Regions from separate parts of the Pseudobutyrivibrio sp. UC1225 genome, predicted to be linked through region 2. Evidence: riboswitches for the same ligand, from Rfam matches in the RefSeq annotation. Region 2 holds a riboswitch; the other holds the start of a gene.
What was found. A riboswitch is a leader RNA that binds a small molecule or an ion and turns the genes downstream of it on or off. The one in region 2 is predicted to bind FMN.
Positions count from the first base shown of each region.

Region 1: another riboswitch for FMN. It lies ahead of ribD (bifunctional diaminohydroxyphosphoribosylaminopyrimidine deaminase/5-amino-6-(5-phosphoribosylamino)uracil reductase RibD); the one in region 2 lies ahead of BMZ41_RS13975 (ECF transporter S component).

Region 1 covers NZ_FOVQ01000002.1:81,380-91,102, reverse strand. Annotated here, with positions in the region: gene BMZ41_RS03410 (L-fucose/L-arabinose isomerase family protein) at 1-755, opposite strand, end outside; gene ribH (6,7-dimethyl-8-ribityllumazine synthase) at 924-1,388, opposite strand; gene BMZ41_RS03400 (bifunctional 3,4-dihydroxy-2-butanone-4-phosphate synthase/GTP cyclohydrolase II) at 1,411-2,616, opposite strand; gene ribE (riboflavin synthase) at 2,577-3,209, opposite strand; gene ribD (bifunctional diaminohydroxyphosphoribosylaminopyrimidine deaminase/5-amino-6-(5-phosphoribosylamino)uracil reductase RibD) at 3,209-4,297, opposite strand; FMN riboswitch at 4,420-4,534, opposite strand; tRNA gene BMZ41_RS03385 (tRNA-Lys) at 4,679-4,751, shown strand; gene BMZ41_RS03380 (AraC family transcriptional regulator) at 4,845-5,672, opposite strand; gene BMZ41_RS03375 (GNAT family N-acetyltransferase) at 5,673-6,425, opposite strand; gene BMZ41_RS03370 (zinc metallopeptidase) at 6,425-7,120, opposite strand; gene BMZ41_RS03365 (Ig-like domain-containing protein) at 7,257-8,465, opposite strand; gene BMZ41_RS03360 (hypothetical protein) at 8,653-9,357, shown strand; gene BMZ41_RS03355 (shikimate kinase) at 9,354-9,723, opposite strand, start outside.
Region 2 covers NZ_FOVQ01000016.1:5,022-14,744, reverse strand. Annotated here, with positions in the region: gene accA (carboxyltransferase subunit alpha) at 1-281, shown strand, start outside; gene BMZ41_RS14015 (beta-ketoacyl-ACP synthase III) at 282-1,211, shown strand; gene BMZ41_RS14010 (nitronate monooxygenase) at 1,215-2,150, shown strand; gene BMZ41_RS14005 (ACP S-malonyltransferase) at 2,161-3,114, shown strand; gene fabG (3-oxoacyl-[acyl-carrier-protein] reductase) at 3,111-3,836, shown strand; gene fabF (beta-ketoacyl-ACP synthase II) at 3,836-5,068, shown strand; gene fabZ (3-hydroxyacyl-ACP dehydratase FabZ) at 5,065-5,493, shown strand; gene BMZ41_RS13985 (MarR family winged helix-turn-helix transcriptional regulator) at 5,495-6,004, shown strand; gene BMZ41_RS13980 (DHH family phosphoesterase) at 6,120-7,658, shown strand; FMN riboswitch at 7,718-7,852, shown strand; gene BMZ41_RS13975 (ECF transporter S component) at 7,956-8,591, shown strand; gene BMZ41_RS13970 (SPFH domain-containing protein) at 8,711-9,709, shown strand.

The DNA of each region.
Region 1 (9,723 bases), on a different contig from region 2:
CAATCCTTAAGTGTAAGCTCATACTGAGCGAGCTTCTCAAGAACCTCTGGCTTCTTGTTACCAGCGCCAAGCTCCTTCTCCATATCTGCAACAACCTCTGGGATACGGCTATCACCAGCATGCTTATTGAAGGCTTCGAAAAGATCAAGCTCTGAGTTCTCCTCGATTTCAACACCAAGGTTGTAAAGCTGCTTGATTGGTGCATTACAAGCAAGGAAGTTCATTGGTCTTGGACCAAAGCTGATAATCTTAAGATCTGAAAGTGCGATTACGGCACGAGCGATTGGCTCGAAGTCGTGAATCATATCTGCACAATCCTCAGCATCTCCTACTGGATACTCTGGGATATAAGCCTTTACATTGCGAAGCTGAAGGTTGTAAGATGCGTTAAGCATACCGCAGTAAGCATCTCCTCTACCATCGAGAAGGCTGTTGCCTGACTCCTCAGCTGCTGCACAGAACATCTTAGGTCCGTCAAAGTGCTTAGCAAGAAGTGTCTCAGAGATTTCTGGACCAAAGTTTCCAAGGTATACGCAAAGAGCGTTACATCCAGCCTTCTTGATATCCTCAAGAGCCTGTACCATGTGGATCTCACTCTCAACGATACATACTGGACACTCATAGATATGCTCTGCGCCGTACTTCTTTGTATATGCAGCGATAAGTGCCTTTCTTCTGTCTACTGATAAGCTTTCTGGAAAGCAGTCACGGGAAACTGCTACTACACCAATTTTTACATTTGGCATGTTATTCATTGTCATTACCCTCCTTAATACTACCGGCTTCCTTTTACATAAAAATAAAAGCCTCTAAAACGTTTATTTTGTATGATTATAATATCAGACAAAAAATTTTAGAGACTTTTAAAAATTTACTACGTGATGGAATTTTTTTGACCTTCTTTTGTTGATTATGTCAAAAATTTACTTCATTTCACGGATAAGATTGACCATTTCGATAGCTCCCTGAGCGCATTCAAAGCCTTTATTACCAGCTTTTGTGCCTGCTCGCTCAACAGCTTGCTCGATAGTATCTGTAGTAAGAACTCCAAACATTACAGGGATTCCTGCATTCATACTTACCTGCGCCACCCCCTTTGAAACCTCAGAACATACATAATCATAGTGAGAGGTTGCACCGCGGATTACTGCACCAAGACAGATTACAGCGTCATATTTTTTACTCTCTGCCATCTTCTTTGCAATAAGTGGAATCTCAAATGCTCCTGGTACCCATGCCACATCAATGTCCTCTTCCTTTACATTTTCACGCTTAAGACCATCGATGGCTCCGCCTAATAATTTTGATGTGATGAACTCATTAAAACGAGCCACAACAATACCTACCTTCACACCTTCAGAAACTAATTTTCCTTCGTAAACTTTCATTATCATTATCTCCTTCTTTTATTTATGCATCTTTTACTTCTAATATATGACCCATTCTTGCTTTCTTTGTCTTCAGATAGAACACATCATATTTATTTGCTTCTATTTCAATAGGCACTCTCTTGGAAATCTCCATACCATAATCTGATAACTGGTAAACCTTGTCAGGATTGTTTGTGAGAAGTTCCAGCGAGCGAATTCCAAGGTCACGTAAAATCTGTGCACCTGTGTAGTACTCTCTTAAATCTCCAGGGAACCCTAGTGCAATGTTTGCATCTAAAGTATCCATTCCCTCATCCTGAAGCTTGTAGGCCTTTAGTTTATTCACAAGACCGATGCCACGTCCTTCCTGTCTCATATAAAGAAGCACGCCGCGTCCATTTTTTGCTATGGCCTTCATGGCTGCGTCAAACTGCTGACCACAGTCACATCTCATAGAACCAAACACATCACCTGTGAGACACTCCGAATGAACACGACAAAGTACATCCTTTCCATCTGTAATATCTCCCATAACAAGAGCCACGTGATGCTCACCATTAAGCTTGTTGATATAGCAGTGTGCCATGAACTCGCCATAACGTGTAGGCATCTTCGCTATAGAAACACACTCCACCAGCTTGTCATAGACCTTTCGGTATTCCACAAGCTCAGGAATTGTAATAAAGGTTATCCCCATATCCTCTGCAAGTTTGCGCAGCGCCTCGCCACGCATCATGGTGCCATCCTCTGCCATAATCTCACAGCAAAGACCACACTCCTTCAGGCCTGCCAGCTTCATCAAATCCACTGTAGCTTCCGTATGACCTGGACGCTCAATCACGCCACCTGCTTTGGCCACCAAAGGAAACATGTGCCCTGGTCGTCTGAACTCCAGAGGACTCACGTCATCCTTCACACAGCTTCTTGCTGTAAGTCCGCGTTCTGCTGCAGATATACCTGTGGTTGTATCTACATGATCAATGGATACCGTAAATGCGGTTTCGTGATTATCCGTGTTGTGACTTACCATAGGTGGAAGTGCCAGCTTATAAGCAAGCTCCTCACTCATTGGCATACAGATAAGACCTCTTCCCACTGATGCCATAAGGTTTACATTTTCCGTGGTGGCAAACTCAGCGGCACAGATAAAATCTCCTTCGTTCTCTCGGCCCTCATCATCCATAACCATGATGACCTTGCCATTTTTTAAATCATCAATAGCTCTTTCAATCGACTCTCTTCGCATTTTTCTTCCCTTCCTAAAAACTTCTTTATGTATTTTCCAACCACATCATTTTCCAGATTTACGATGTCTCCGATTTTTTTATGACCTAAAACTGTCTCCTTTAAGGTGTGTGGTATGATACTTACTTTAAAGCTGTCACGGCTTACGCCCGCCACAGTCAGGCTGATACCATCTATAGTGATGGAGCCCTTTTCAACTATTCCATCAAGAATTTTCACGTCCGTCTTAATCTCAAACCAGACTGCGTTGCCATCCTGTCTTATATTTTTTATAATGCCCGTACCATCGATATGACCACTTACTATGTGTCCTCCAAATCGTCCATTTGCAGCCATAGCTCTTTCCAAATCTACTGGGCTTCCAACAGTAAGCGAACCTAGGCTGGAACGTGAAAAAGTCTCATTCATCACATCAGCGGAAAAACTGTTTGCACTATACTCCACCACAGTCAGGCACACCCCATTTACAGCAATACTATCTCCCATATGGATATCCTCAAGGATTCTGCTGCAATTTATGGTAATTCGCTGCTGCCTCCCGCCTCTTTCGATTCTTTGAACCTTTCCCAGCTCTTCAACTATTCCAGTAAACATTAGTAAATAACCTCATTTTCTATGATCAAATCTTCTCCTGCCCAAACAGTCTCGATAGGATTCAGACGAATGGCATCATTTATATTTTCAATTCCAAGTCCTTCCACAGGTGATTTGCTGTTTCCTCCGAAAATCTTTGGAGCCATATGGACATGAATCTCATCTACAATCTTGCTTTCCAAGGCACTGTAGTTCAGCGTTCCGCCTCCCTCTAGAAGTACGCTGTCTATACCCATTTCTCCCAGTCTTTCCATCAGGATGTTTAAATCAATTCCATTTTCTGCCTGAGGAATATTAATTACCTTACAACCATTTTTCTTATACTCAGCAACCTTCTTCTTATCACATGATGATGTAGCAATTATCGTCTCGATTTCATCTGCGGTTTTTACCACCTTTGATGTTAATGGAGTTCGTAAATGCGAATCACAAATAATTCTCACCGGATTCTTTGCTGGTTCCTCAAGCCTGCAATCAAGACCAGGATCATCCATTATTACAGTAGAAACTCCCACCATAATTCCCGACAGATTCTTCCTGAGCCTGTGAACATTTTCTCTCGCCTCATCGCCAGTTATCCACTTTGATTCTCCTGTCACCGTGGCTATCTTTCCATCAGCTGTCATCGCATATTTCATAACTACGTAAGGACGTTTTGAAACCATGTATTTATTGAACACACGATTCAGCTTTTTACATTCTTTCTCAAGCAATCCCACTTCCACTTTGATACCATATTCCATGAGAATCTTGGCACCTTTACCAGCCACTACAGGATTAACATCAAGGGTGCCAATAACTACTCGTGTAATACCACTTTCAATAATGGCCTCTGTGCAAGGAGGCGTCTTACCATAGTGACAACATGGCTCCAATGTGACATACATTGTGGCTCCCTCAGGAAACTCAGAACAATCTCCCAACGCATTTCGCTCTGCATGTAAATCACCATATTTTCTGTGGTAGCCTTCACCAATAATCTTCCCATTCTTGACGATTACAGCTCCCACCATTGGATTCGGATTTACGAATCCAGCACCAAGCTTTGCAAGCATAATCGCACGCTGCATGAATTCTTTGTCTTCCATTCTTTTCCTCCATTAAAAAAGGCCTTGAAAAAATTTCAAGGCCCAATATAGTTCATCCCTATAACTAAGAAAGCTCTGAGACTATAAAATAATCTCAGAGCATATACGTTCCACAAATAAACTACCATCTTCTTTCATCCAGACTATACTGTCGGCTTCGGAATCACACCGAATCATGCCTTGCGGCTCGTGGGCTATACCACCGGTAGGGAATCTCACCCTGCCCTGAAGATACTATTCAATTGAGTAAATACTACGACACCTTATGGTCGATGTCAAGAATCACAAAAAATTTAATTTTTTTTCAAATTAGGGGTTGCAAAATTTTAAAAACCTTATATAATAATTATCGTTGCTGTTGAAAAACAGCTTTACATATAAGCGCGACTAGCTCAGCTGGCAGAGCACCTGACTCTTAATCAGGGTGTCCAGGGTTCGAACCCCTGGTCGCGCATTCAAGCATCAAGTTTTACTTGGTGCTTTTTTGTGCCCAAAATATCAAAAAAGAACAGCCTCAAAATGAAGCTGCTCTGTCATGATCCTCTATTTAGTTGTTCTTTCTGTACTCACTTGGAAGTACTCCATATTTCTCCCTAAAAGCATTTGAAAATGCCTTTGAATTAGGAAATCCATTACCAAGGGCGATATCAACAATCTGTCCTCCTGTCTCCTCAAGCTCACGAACTGCATGCTCCAAACGGATGCCAAGAAGGTAATCCTTGAAATTAATACCCGCATGCTTCTGGAACATACGAGACAGATAAGATGGTGAATAGTTAAACTGATCTGCCATCAACTCAAGTGAAAGAGGCTCTGCATAATGATCCTTCATGTATCTTGTAATGCTGGAAAGCTTCTTTAACTGTTTATTACTCTTTACTATTTCCTCGTTAACATTGAACTTACGATACTTGGTAACAAGGATATACAAAAGCTCGTAGTATAAACTAAGCACCTGAAGCTTATTGCCCTCTTCTCCATTTGTATAAATAAGATACATCTCCTGAAGAAGGGTGAAAACACGGTGATCAGATTCCCTGTCGCCGTGAGAGAACCAAATAAACTGTTCATCTGTAAAATATTCCGCAAAAGTATCTTGCGGTATCTGAAGCACCACTGTTTTATTAGGGTTTGGTGCTAAAATACTGTGTACCTCATTGCTGTTTACAATAACAAATTCACCGTTACTAAGTGGGAATTTCTTGTCATGAAGTGTGAAATCAAGCTTGCCCTCCCATACTGCGAAAATCTCAATCGAACGATGCCAATGCTTGTCACGAATATAATTGCCACTTGCTCCCTCAAATGAAAAAAGCTTGAAAGGAAGCCCCGCATCAGTGACTACTACCTCGTGCTGATAATCCTTTAAATCCATCTAACATATCTCCATAAAATACCTGCAGTCTCCATCTTCCTGATAATACTGGAAGCTGAATCCCAATTTCTCTAATAACCTTCTGCTTGCTTTGTTTTCAGGGTCACATCTGGCTATGAGACTTTTCATGCCATATTCCTCCCTTGCAAGCTGAACTATTTTCGAGCAAACCTCGTAGGCTAGCCCCTGCTTCCAACGGTCTGAGGCAATGCAAAACCCTAACTCTGCCTGACCATCTTCTGTGCAAGTCTCCCTTATCTCGATTCCTGCTCTACCAATTAGTCCATTCGTAATTTTATCATAAATCAGCCACATTCCAAAGCCATATAGCTTATAAATATAGTCGATATAATTCTGCTCATATGCCTTCTCTGCCTCATAATCAAAAAGCGGTTCCATATAATCAGTCATTCCCGGCTTATTGTAAAGAGCCACCAAGTCATCCAAATCTTCCATAGAAAACTCTCTTATGTATGTACGGGCGGTCTCACCTATATCCCAGGGAATACCAGCGCACCTGCGGTAGATATTTTCAAAGACTTCATCGTCAACCTCATCTACTTCAAGTAAAAGATGTTCACACTTTAGCCCTGTAATATCATCGTGCTCATAACCTGCCACCGGAATACCATTGGCAATGCACTCATCAAGAACAGCCTGGCTATCCGAGAGTACAAGAACCCCTTGCGGATAGTCAGGCTGTAATTCACCTAGCTTATTAACTTTGATAGTGCTCTTAAGATAAGTTGTCACTAATCTCTTCTCCTGCCGTTAACGATGTAAACCAATCTGAGCAACTGAAGAATTGTAGCAAACAATGCTGCAACATATGTAAGAGCTGCTGCCTTTAATACCTTTGTAGCTCCTGCATGCTCTTCGCCCTCTAAAATATGATCCTGATCTAAAATACGAAGTGCTCGAGCGCTGGCATCAAACTCTACAGGTAGTGTTATCAACTGAAAAGCCACAACAAATGTGAATAAAAAGATTCCAAGCTGAGCAAGTGGTGTATAACCAATCAAAAGACCAATCAGAATAACTGGCCATGAAATCCATGAACCAATATTTGCAAGTGGCACTGATGCTGAGCGAAGCTTAAGTGGTGCATATCCCTCCTGATGCTGAATAGCATGTCCACACTCATGGGCTGCTACACCAAGGGCAGCTACGCTTGTCTGACCATAAACTGCATCTGAAAGACGAAGCACCTTTTCATTTGGAGAATAATGGTCAGTAAGATTACCTCTGATTCTCTCGATTCTTACATCATAAATACCTGCTGCATGTAAGATGTGCTCTGCCACCTCGTTGGAGGTGATTCCTCTATAATTTCTGAGCTTGCTGTACTTTGCATAGGTTCTCCTAACATTTAAAGAAGCAAGTCCGCTGATTGCAGCTCCAATTAGTACTAAGATAATTGTCCAATCATAACCATATCCGTAATACATCTGCATCCTCCTAAATAAAGAATATTTATCTTTCTTTAGTATAATTGTTTGTAGCTCAGATTACTAATAAAATAAGTATAAAAAATTTATAAAAAGGCTCCCGGCAATTTCGCCGAGAGCCCATATAATTCATTATTTATGTTACATCAATTCTACATGACATTGTGTATATCTTACCATTGGATTTCCTCATACGGACTGTTACATTGGCAGAACCTTTATTAACAGCTATAACCTGTCCGTTAGAGTCTATCGTAACTACGTTAGCATCCGAGGTGGTATACGTGCAATTGAACTGCTTGTCTGTGCTATTAAGGTAATCCATATCTATTGCAACCTGCGCCACATCTCCTGGCTTCATTGAATGATCTGAATCCTCTGGAAGAGATATGTCACCTTCGTTAGTACCGTTATTTGCATACTTTCTTGTGCTAGTGCTCTTTGCTTCCGTAGTCTCAGCCTTTGCTGTGGATGCGGAAGTCGATGATGTTGTCTTACTGTCTGAAGTTGATGTAGTTTTTGTACTGCTAGATTTTGAGGATTTACTATCAGAAGACTTACTGTCTGTAGCCTCCTCCTCAGGCTCCCCAAGCTTAACGTACATAGCTGGGCGAATCGAATCTCCTCCATAATAATACATTCTGTGAATGAGCTTATCTGTGTCATTTCCAAACAAGCCATAAGTTGGATCATCGTAGGTGTTCGTCCTCAGAGGAAACATATATAATGTCTCATTCTTAATTGTATCCTTATTAGCTGTATACTCATCACTGGAAAGGAAGAAAATATAATCTGCTGTAGTTGTCTGGGAATTGTAGATTGCCATATTTAAAGCATTCTTTTCCTTACCGCCAACATAATCTGCATCCATGGATGTATCATGGTAATAATTCATTATAGAATTCTTGGCGTCCTGCTCAGAAAGTGTGGTCTTCTGAATCATTTCACGTTCAGCATCATTAAAACACTGCTTATAAAAAGTCTGATTTAACCAGCCTCTCCAGTAATTTTCAGACCATCTTACATATCCTGCCTTAGTTCCATTTTGCTTGAACATCTGTGCAATTGCTTCTCTATAAGCTGTTACAGATTTTGAAGCAAGTGGTTTTCGTGTTGTTACAAAAGCCATCTTTGTCTTGTCATCATAGGTCAATATAGTCCAGCTAATTATTCCACCATCTATATTTCCAAAGGCTATGTTATCACCAACTGCATACGTTGCATTTCCAGAACCTTTTTTCTTTGCAGCCTCCGCTGTTATTGGATTAGCAATAAAAGAGGCCAGCATAATTACTGCCATCCCAAAAGCCATTAAATTCTTAAGATTTAAATAGATTTTTTTCATACTCAACCCCTGCTAATTATTTACATTTTCCTTCATGTCTACACTTCAAAACATTTATCGACAATTATTATTTTGAGTTTAGCCTCCCTCCTATTTTTTTGTAACTATTTCACAGTATTGGTAATTGTAAATTAGCTATTCTGTTGATATACTGAAAAAAGTTTTTCTAATCAACAAGGAGTACCAAATGACTAAAAAAGATATGCTAAATTTATTGCACAAGGAAGAACCCGTTTTACGTGCAGAAATCACTGCTCTTTACTCAGTTTTAGATCACAAGCTGGGTTTACATGGTGCAGATGTTCCTATAACCTTCGGAATGGATGAAAAAGCTTTAGGCTCTTATCTGCCACCATCTTATGATAATGAAGAACAATTTCAGTTCTCGCTTTTCTTTATTGGCTTCTGTATGAACAATCAGCTTACAAAGGCTGACAGAGTCAATCTTTACAAACATGAATATGCTCACTACATGACAAGACACATTAGCATTCCAGAAAAGTATAATTGGCAGCCAGGTGTACACGGCAGTGCATGGAAATATTGCTGTTCACTCATCGGTGCTATTCCAGCTGATTACTATATAGAAGACGCTAGCATCCAAAAAATTGACTACGATTCCGTACTCGAACGTCCTAGTGTTGACCACAAGCAGGTACAGATGCTTGATACTTATCGCACACAGAAGATGTATGCAAATATGGAAAATGCAAAGATTAAATATGAAGTTGGTGATGTGGTTACACATCCAAAGTTCGGAGAAGGCACCGTTCAGGAAATAGAACAGCAGCCTGCATCTGTAAGACTTCACATTGCATTTGGTGATGAGATTAAAATAATAGACCAGAAATGGTTGGTTAAGACCGGATATAAAAAAGTTGCAGAGCGCTAAGCGTTCTGCAACTTTTTTAATACAGCATCTATGGTTTCTTCTAAATTCAATCCGTGTTCATCTACGATAACATCTGCGTACTTCTCATAGAGAGGCACACGCTCATCATATAAAGACTTAAGATTTTGACCATCTTTTAACACGACCCCACGCCCTTTAAGACTTCCAAGTCTGCTATCAAGAGTTTCAAAATCCAGCTTTAGATATACTACTGTTCCTATCTCTTTTAAGTGTTCCATGGCTTCAGCGCCATATATTACACTACCACCGGTAGCAATTACTGTCTTATCCGTCTGTATTCCGGCGTTAACATCGTTTTCAATCTTCAGGAAACCATCTACACCTTCTTCAGCAATTATCTCCTTT
Region 2 (9,723 bases):
AGGGCTTTGCATCAATTCTTTGGCATGACAGTAATCGACGTGACGAGGCGGCAGATGCTATGAAGCTTACTGCCCAGGACTTACTGGATTTTGGTGTTATTGATGGAATTATTCCTGAGAGAGGTTTGTATATCAGAGTTTCAAATGTGATTGCCAGCGCTTTAAAAGAGCTTGATGGAAGGTCAGGCGAAGAACTGGCGCAGGAGAGATTTGAAAAATTTAGAAGCTTTGACGAGGCGTTCTTACAGGCGGACTCGTCAGCTAGAATGGAAAATGTGTAAATGACTGGAATAAAGATTATAGCTACAGGAGCACATGCTCCAGAAAAGATAGTTACAAACGACGATTTGGCAAAGATAGTTGAGACCAGTGATGAGTGGATAAGTCAGCGTACAGGAATGTCGAAAAGACATTATGTTGAGGGTGATGAGAATCATACATGGCTTGCAGAAAAAGCCGCCAGACAGGCAATTGAGCGTGCCGGTATTCCCAAAGAAAAAATAGGAGCGGTGCTTGTTTGTACTGTTTCAGCAGATTATTTTTCACCTTCCTGCGCATGCATTATTCAGGGAAGGCTTGGTCTTTCAAATGACATAATTGCCATGGACATAGGAGCAGGATGCTCCGGCTTTATTTTTGGACTTGAAACAATCAGAGCACTGATGATGGCACGGGATGCCCAATATGGACTTATTATAGGAGCCGAGGTTCTCTCTAAGAAGATGGACATGACAGATAGAAGTACCTGTGTGTTATTCGGTGACGGTGCAGCAGCTGCAGTTGTGGAGCTTGCTGATAACAGCTATACATCAGTGATTGGAGTTAGTGGTGATGAGGAGATGATTAACATCAAATCCCCAGATGGATATATTCACATGGATGGTCAGGGTACTTATAAATTTGCTGTTGCCACTGTGCCAAAGGTTATTGAGCAGGTGGTAGAAAAGGCAGGTCTTACCTATGACGACATTGACCATTTTGTATTACATCAGGCAAATCTTCGAATTATAGAATCCATTGCTAAAAAGGTAAAACAGCCGATGGAAAAATTCGTTGTAAATATAGAAAAATACGGCAACACATCAGCAGCCAGCGTGGGCTTGGCCTTAAATGAAGCAATAGCTGATGGTCGAATTCGTAAAGGCGATAAGGTTCTTATGTGTGCCTTTGGTGCAGGAAAGACCTGGGGTGCCGTGGTTATGGAGATGTAGATTATGAAACTAAATGATTTAACAGGAACTAAATATCCAATTATTCAGGGAGGCATGGCAAACATCGCCACAGGAGAATTTGCAGCAGCTGTAAGCAATGCTGGCGCCCTTGGCTTGGTGGCATCAGGTGGTATGAATGCAGAAGCTTTGCGAGAGCAAATCAGAATTTGCAAGTCATTAACCAACAAGCCTTTTGGTGTAAACCTTATGCTGATGAATCCTGATGTAGATAACATTGCAAAAATGCTTATCGAGGAAAAGGTGCAGTTCATAACAACTGGAGCTGGAAATCCAGGTAAGTATATGGAAGGCTGGAAGGCGATGGGGGCTAAGGTGTTCCCAGTTGTTGCTTCAGTAGCACTTGCAAAAATGATGGTGAGAGCAGGAGCTGATGCCATTATCGCAGAAGGAGGCGAGTCTGGTGGACACGTAGGCGATATGACTACCATGACACTTCTTCCTCAGGTGGTTGCTGCAGTGGATGTGCCTGTAATTGCAGCAGGTGGAATTGCAAATGGAAAGCAGATGGCAGCAGCCCTTCTTTTAGGAGCTTGTGGTGTGCAGATTGGTACATGTCTTCTCGTTTCAGAAGAGTGCCCAATCCATGATAATTACAAGAATGCACTTATCAAAGCTAAGGATAACTCCACAACTGTAACAGGTCGCAGTCAGGGCGCACCAGTTCGTATCATCAAAAATGAGATGGCAAGAGAGTACCTCAAGCTTGAGGCAGAAGGTGCAGGCCGAGAAGATTTGGAAAGAATGACACTTGGAAGTCTCCGCAAAGCTGTAGTGGAAGGCGACACAGTACATGGCTCACTAATGGCTGGCCAGACCTGTGGACAGCTCACAGCCATCCGTCCAGCGGTGGAAATACTAGATGAAATCTATGTGGGGGCTAAAAAAACGCTACATAGTGCAGCAAATATAGCTATTTAGAGGAGATTTTATGAAATTAGGAATAGTGTATGCAGGGCAAGGCTCCCAGCGCGTAGGTATGGGCCTAGATTTTTATGAAAAGTACGAGGAGTACAGAGAGACCATAGATAACGCAACAAATGCAGTTAAAGGTGTGACAGATATGGATGTGGCGGACTTAAGCTTCAATGGTCCATTGGAGCAGCTTTCAGATACTAGATATACCCAGCCAGCCATGGTTGCATTCGCCATCGGAGTAACAAAGCTTCTTCACAAGAAGGGAATCAAGGCAGAATATACCTGCGGGCTTAGCCTCGGTGAATATTCAGCTCTCTACGAAGCAGGAGTATTGGACGAGTCTACCATACTTGAACTTATTGCAAAAAGAGGAAAGTTTATGGCTGAGGCATCAGGGGATAGACTTGTAAAGATGTGCGCAGTACTTGGAGCAGATAGAGAGACAGTCAAAGAAGCCTGTGATTATGCTAACAACTATTTCTGTAATGAGCGTGTTGTTCAGGCAGCTAATTTTAATTGCCCGGGACAGATTGTTATTTCGGGAGATGCAGCAGCAGTAGATCAGGCTAGTGTGTTTTTAAAGGACGCAGGTGTTAAAAGAATTTTACCGCTAAAGGTAAGTGGTCCTTTCCACACAAAGCTTATGAAGCCAGCTGGAGATAAGCTGGCAGCAGAATTTGAAAAGGTAGAATTTAAGGAAGGAAACTCAAAGGTTATTTTTAACTGCATTGGCAGAGAAAAGACTGGTGAGGAGCAGGTACCAAAGCTCTTGGAAAAGCAGGTTCAGTCATCGGTTTACCTTGAGGATTCCATTAAATATATGGCTGATGCTGGTGTGGATACAATCATTGAGATTGGACCAGGAAAAGCAATTAGCAAATTTATCAGCAAGACCGTTGATAATGTAAAGGTTTATTCAATCGATACAGTAGAAGATTTTGAAAACACATTGGAGGAGTTGGCATGAGTGTAGCTTTAGTTACAGGTGGTAGCCGTGGTATCGGCAGGGTGATTTCTGAGAAGCTTGCAAGACAGGGCTATAACATTGCAATCTGCTATTCGGGAAATGAATCAGCTGCCCAGGAAACAATTTCCGAGTGCAAGAAATTTGGCGTTCAGGCAATGTTTATCAAGGCTGATGTTAGTAACGAAACAGATGTTAAAAACATGTTTGACGAAGTAAAGGATTTGATGGGACCTGTGGAAGTCCTTGTAAACAACGCTGGAATTACTAAGGATGGACTTCTTCTTCGTATGAGCGAGGAGGATTATGATGCAGTTGTAGATACCAATCTTAAAGGTACCTTCCTGTGCACAAAGGCTGCCATCAAAGACATGATGAAGGCCAGAAGAGGAAAGATAGTAAACATCACTTCAATCGTAGGTGTAAATGGAAATGCTGGTCAGGCAAACTATGCTGCCAGCAAGGCTGGAATTATCGGATTTACGAAGTCAGTGGCAAGAGAATATGGTGGCAAGGGCATTACCGTAAATGCGATAGCACCAGGTTTTATTCAGACAGCTATGACAGATAAGCTTCCTGAAAATGTGAAGGAGGATTATCTTAAGCAGATTCCTGTAGGACGTTTTGGAAGTCCAGAGGATGTGGCAAATGTGGTGGAATTTTTGGCGTCAGAGAAATCTGACTATGTAACAGGACAGGTTATAGAAGTTACCGGAGGAATGTAATGAGAAGAGTTGTAATTACTGGAATGGGAACAGTTAATCCCCTTGGAAATGACGTTCAGTCTACATGGGACGCTGTAAAAAAAGGAAAGTGTGGAATTGGCCAGATTACCCATTTTGACACCACAGATTTCAAGGTAAAGCTTGCAGGTGAGGTTAAGAATTTTGATGCTGCTGAGATTCTCGGAGCAAAGGAAGCAAGACGTATGGATGTGTACACACAGTACGCTTGCGCAGCTGCAAAAGAGGCAATGGAGGATGCGGCCTTTGATTTGGAAAAGGAAAATCATGACAGAATGGGTTGCATCATGTCATCAGGTATCGGCGGTCTTTCAACAATAGCAGAGGAGCATGGCAAGGGCGAGACAAAGGGGTATAATAAGATTTCACCTTATTTCATCCCAATGTCCATCAGCAACATGGCAGCAGGTCAGATTGCAATCACATATGGATTAAAGGGAATGTGCACATCAGTAGTTACAGCCTGTGCCAGCTCAAATAATGCAATCGGTGATTCCTTCCATAGAATACGTGATGGCTATGAGGATGTTATGGTCTGTGGTGGTGCGGAAGGTACAGTTATTCCTCTTGGAATAGGTGGCTTCCAGGCTATGAAGGCTCTTTGTACCAGCGAGGATCCTAACCGTGCATCCATCCCTTTTGATAAGGAGCGTCATGGCTTTGTTATGGGCGAGGGTGCAGGTATTCTTGTACTTGAGGAATTAGAGCATGCACATAACCGTGGAGCAAAGATTTATGGTGAGATTGTAGGATATGGTTCAAACTGCGATGCTTATCATGTTACTGCACCAAACCCAGAGGGTGAGGGTGGTGCTAAATGTATGGCACTTGCAGTAAAAGACGCTGGACTTGAAATGGATGATGTTGATTACATCAACGCCCATGGAACAAGCACAAGCCTTAATGATGCAGGTGAGACACTTGCTATTAAGAAAGCATTTGGCGACCACGCATACAAGCTTAAGGTCAGCTCCACAAAGTCTATGACAGGTCATCTTCTCGGCGCAGCAGGAGCGGTTGAGGCAATTATTACAACCCTTGCTTTGAGAGATGGATTTGTGCCAGCAACTATTAATTATCGTGAAAAAGATGAAGCCTGTGATTTGGATATTGTACCTAACATCGGTCGTGATGAGAAAATCAAGGTAGCCCTTTCAAATGCCTTAGGCTTTGGTGGTCACAATGCATCCCTTGTATTTAGGAGGTACGCATGAAGCTAAATTCATCACAGATTCAGGAGATATTACCACATCGTTACCCATTTCTCTTGGTGGATAGAATAGAGGAGTGCGAGCCAGGAAATTACGCCAAGGGAATTAAGTGTGTTACAGCAAATGAAATGCATTTCCTTGGACATTTTCCAGGACATCCTGTTATGCCTGGCGTACTTATTATAGAGGCTTTGGCTCAGGTAGGTGCCGTTGCGCTTTTAACAGAGGATGAGAATAAAGGAAAGCTTGCATTTTTCGGCGGAATTAAAAATGCCCGCTTCAAAAAGCAGGTGGAGCCAGGGGATGTTTTAGAGCTTGAATGCAAACTTACTTCGAGAAAGGGACCAGTTGGATTTGGTGAAGCAGTTGCCTATGTAGATGGTCAGGTGGCTGCCAGGGCAGAAATTTCCTTTGCCATAGGAGAATAAAATGACTATGATATTTCTAGGGGGAATAAATAATAAAAAGGAACAGGTACTAGAAATGTTAGAGCAGACACTTTCCGAGGTGTACACAAAATTCAAAATCCACTTCTATCAGGAGATGTTCAAGAAGTTAAATTCTCGTGAAACATCCCTTACTACTGTGGAGCTTTTTTGCGTGGAGATTATTCATGCGTTAAAGAATCCTACAGTTGCAGAGTTTGCGAATTTTATTAACGTATCATCACCAAACGCTGCATATAAGGTTAACAGTTTGATTCAGAAGGGTTACATTGAAAAGGTTCAATCAGAGACAGATCGTCGTGAGTATCATCTTCATGTAACAGAAAAATATTATAATTATTTTAATCTTTCTCAGAAGTATGTTAGTACTGTAGTTGAACGTGCGCAGGAGCATTTTTCTGCGGAACAGATAGAGATATTGGATGGTATCCTTAGGGATATGTCATTGGAACTTATGCATGAGGTGGCAATTCCTCCTGTTGAAGTTAATTAATAATAGTTTTATAATTCAGAGGTTTGAGACTTTTGTAAGGTTTCAAGCCTTTTTTGTTAACATTTACCATGCGTTATACGGTATAATGTTTTCAGATAAAACAATTGGAGTATATATGAAACTATCACAGTTATTAGAGTACAATAATATAATAGTTCAGTGTCATAACACTCCTGATGCTGACGCCATTGCTTCAGGAATGGCTCTCACACAGTATCTGAGGGATAATGATAAGACTGTTGCCTTCGTGTATGGAGGAAATTTTGAAATCACCAAGAGCAATCTTAAGCTGATGATATCAGAACTTGGCGTAGATATTCACTATGTTCGCCATCAGGCACAGCTTTCACAGCTTCTTGGTATACGAGAGCAGGAGCTTCCAGAGCTTCTAGTTACAGTAGATTGTCAGTACGGTGAGGGCAATGTAAGGACCTTTAAGGCCAGAAACATAGCCGTAATCGATCACCATCAGATATCAAATCCATTACCGGAGCTTTCAGAGATTCGTTCATATCTTGCCAGCTGTTCCACTATTCTTTGGGACATGCTTAAAGAAGAAGGATATCCAGTTGAAAAGGATAAAAAGCTGTCCACAGCGCTTTATTATGGTCTTATGACAGATAGTAATAATTTCTCAGAAGTCCAGCATCCTCTGGACATGGATATGAGAGATTATCTTAAATACAGTAATTCTGCTATCACAAAGTTTAAAAATTCTAATATTTCTCAGGAAGAGCTTCGCATTGCGGGAATTGCACTTCTCGGCTCAGAATATTATCACGAGAATCATTATTCTATCGTAAAGACTGATCCTTGCGACCCGAACATATTGGGAATTATTTCAGATATGATGCTTCAGGTTGAGGACGTTGAATGCTGTCTTGTTTATTCTATTCACGAAGGTGGCATAAAGATTTCTGTTCGTAGCTGCGTAAAAGAGGTTAAGGCAGACGAGCTTGCTAAGTTTATTTGTCAGGGCGTAGGAGATGGAGGCGGTCACCTTATAAAAGCAGGCGGTTCTATCGTTCGTTCACTTCTTGAAAAGCAGGAGCTTGATTATAATCCATCTGCAATTCAGCATTTCTTCAGAGAGCGTATGGAAGAATATTTCATGAACAATGAGATTATCTACGCTGGTGAATATACAGCTGATATCAGCAGCATGAACGTATATAAGAGTAAGCGTGTTACTATCGGATATGTTAAGGGCACTGAGATTTACCCAGTTGGTACTAAGGCGGTTATCCGTGCTATGGAAGGTGACCACGAGCTTGAAATAAAAGAAGATACAATCATTGCGGTTGGCGTTCGTGGTGAAGTATACATCACAAAGACTGAGCTTTTTGATAAGTACTACGAGATTAGTGATAAGAAATACGAGTTCCCAGGAGAATATGCTCCATCCATTAGAAAGCTCAAAGAAAGGAACGCAAAGGGGTTATTGCCACTTGTGCACTCATGCACTTATGTGGGGTATGGCAATATATATGCTAAGGAACTCATCTGTCGTACAAAGGTATTCACAAAATGGGAGCCGGAGAATTATAAGCTAGGACGCCCAGGTGATTACATGGTAGTTACTCAGGACGATCCTACCAGTGTTTATGTAGTTGATAAGGAATTATTCGAAAAAACATACGCACCGGTAGAGTAGAATATTCAATTGTACTTGATTAGTTTTTGAAGGTGTAGTATAGTTTCTTTAGTTAAATAGGAAATCTTCAGGGCAAGGTGCGAAAGCTTACGCTTTCAATTCCTGACCGGCGGTGATAGTCCGCGAGTCTTTAATAAGACTGAACTGGTGTGATTCCAGTACCGACAGTATAGTCTGGATGGAAGAAGATGTGCAAAGTTTTATTTGTGTACGTACAGCCCTGAGTTTATCTCAGGGCTTTCTTTTTATACAGAAGACTTCCTAGTTAAATAAATGTATTTTCAAGGAGGTTCAAAAATGGATACAACAAATTTTACAGGAACAAATGTGGAGACAAGAACAGTGAAAAAGGTTAACGTAAGAAGCATGACAGTGACAGCAATGCTTTCAGCAATCGCTTTCGTGCTTATGTTTTTAGACACAGCCGTGCCAATCATGCCTAGCTTTATCAAACTTGATGTTTCAGAGCTTCCAGCTCTTATGGCATCCTTTGCATTGGGACCAGTTTATGGTGTTATTGTTTGCTTGATTAAAAATCTTCTACATCTTCTTATGACTACAACTGGTGGCATTGGTGAGCTTTCAAACTTCATTCTTGGCGTAGGCTTTGTACTTCCAGCAGGTCTTATCTATCATCATAAGAAGACAAAGAAAAATGCAATCCTTGGAGCAGTTGTAGGTGCATTTATTATGGCAGCAATCAGCTTCCCATCAAATCTTTATATCGTATATCCGGTATACTACAACTTCATGCCAAAGGAAGTTATCGTGGAGGCTTATCAGGCAGTAGCGCCATTTGCAAAGGTTGATTCAATCGAGAAGTGCTTACTTATGTTCAACGTACCATTCACTTTTGTAAAGGGAATGATTTCAGCAATCATTACAGTGCTTATTTATCAGCCACTTCGTCCATTGTTAAAGGGAAATAACTAGAGCTAATTTGTAATTACGGAACAAATAGAACAACCTAAAGGAGCAGATTTTGAGTAGAAATCTGCTCCTTTATTTATTATACTTAAACCATAAAAAACAATTATTGAGGAGGTATTGTTATGCCAGTATTAATTACAATTTTGGTACTTATCCTGATTGCCATAGCATTTGGTATCAGAATCGTTCCACAGGGATATGTATATGTAATCGAGTTCCTTGGAAAATATCATGCCACATGGCAGGCAGGTCTTCATGTAATGATTCCTTTCCTGCAGAGAGTTTCTAAGAGAGTTTCCTTGAAGGAGCAGGTGGCTGATTTCCCACCACAGGACGTTATCACAAAGGATAATGTTATCATGAAAATCGATACTGTAGTTTATTTCAAGGTTCAGGATCCAAAGCTTTATGCTTATGGTGCTGAGCGTCCAATCATCGCTCTCGAGAATCTTACAGCTACAACACTTCGTAACTTAGTTGGTGAGCTCGAGCTTGACCAGACTCTTACATCAAGAGATAACATCAACTCAAAGATGCGTGTCATCCTTGATGAGGCTACTGATCCTTGGGGAATCAAGGTAGGCCGTGTTGAGCTTAAGAACATCATTCCACCTGAAGAGATTCAGCGTTCAATGGAGAAGCAGATGAAGGCTGAGCGTGATCGTCGTGAGACTCTTCTTGAGGCAGAAGGTCACAAGCAGGCTTCTATCACAAGAGCTGAAGGTGATAAGCAGGCCCTGGTTCTTAAGGCTGAGGCTGAAAGAGATGCACAGATTGCTCGTGCAACAGGTCAGGCTGAGTCTATTCGCCTTGTATATGAGGCTGAGGCTCGTGGTATTGAAATGCTCAAGGAAGCAAACATGGATGAGAGAGTCCTTCTTATTAAGAAGCTTGAAGCTTTAGAGAAGATGGGCGATGGCAGAGCAACAAAGATTGTAGTTCCTACAGACCTTGCTTCTGCAGCAGCTGATCTTACATTTAAGACAGAGATGCTTGGATTTGGTGAAAGCACACCAATCGACAAGACAGCTCCAAAGAAGGAGGCACCTAAGAAGGAAGACCCATGCTGCAGCGATGCAGATAAGGGAACGACAACACGTCAGCTCGTAGAAGAGATGTAACCAGCGGATAAAAA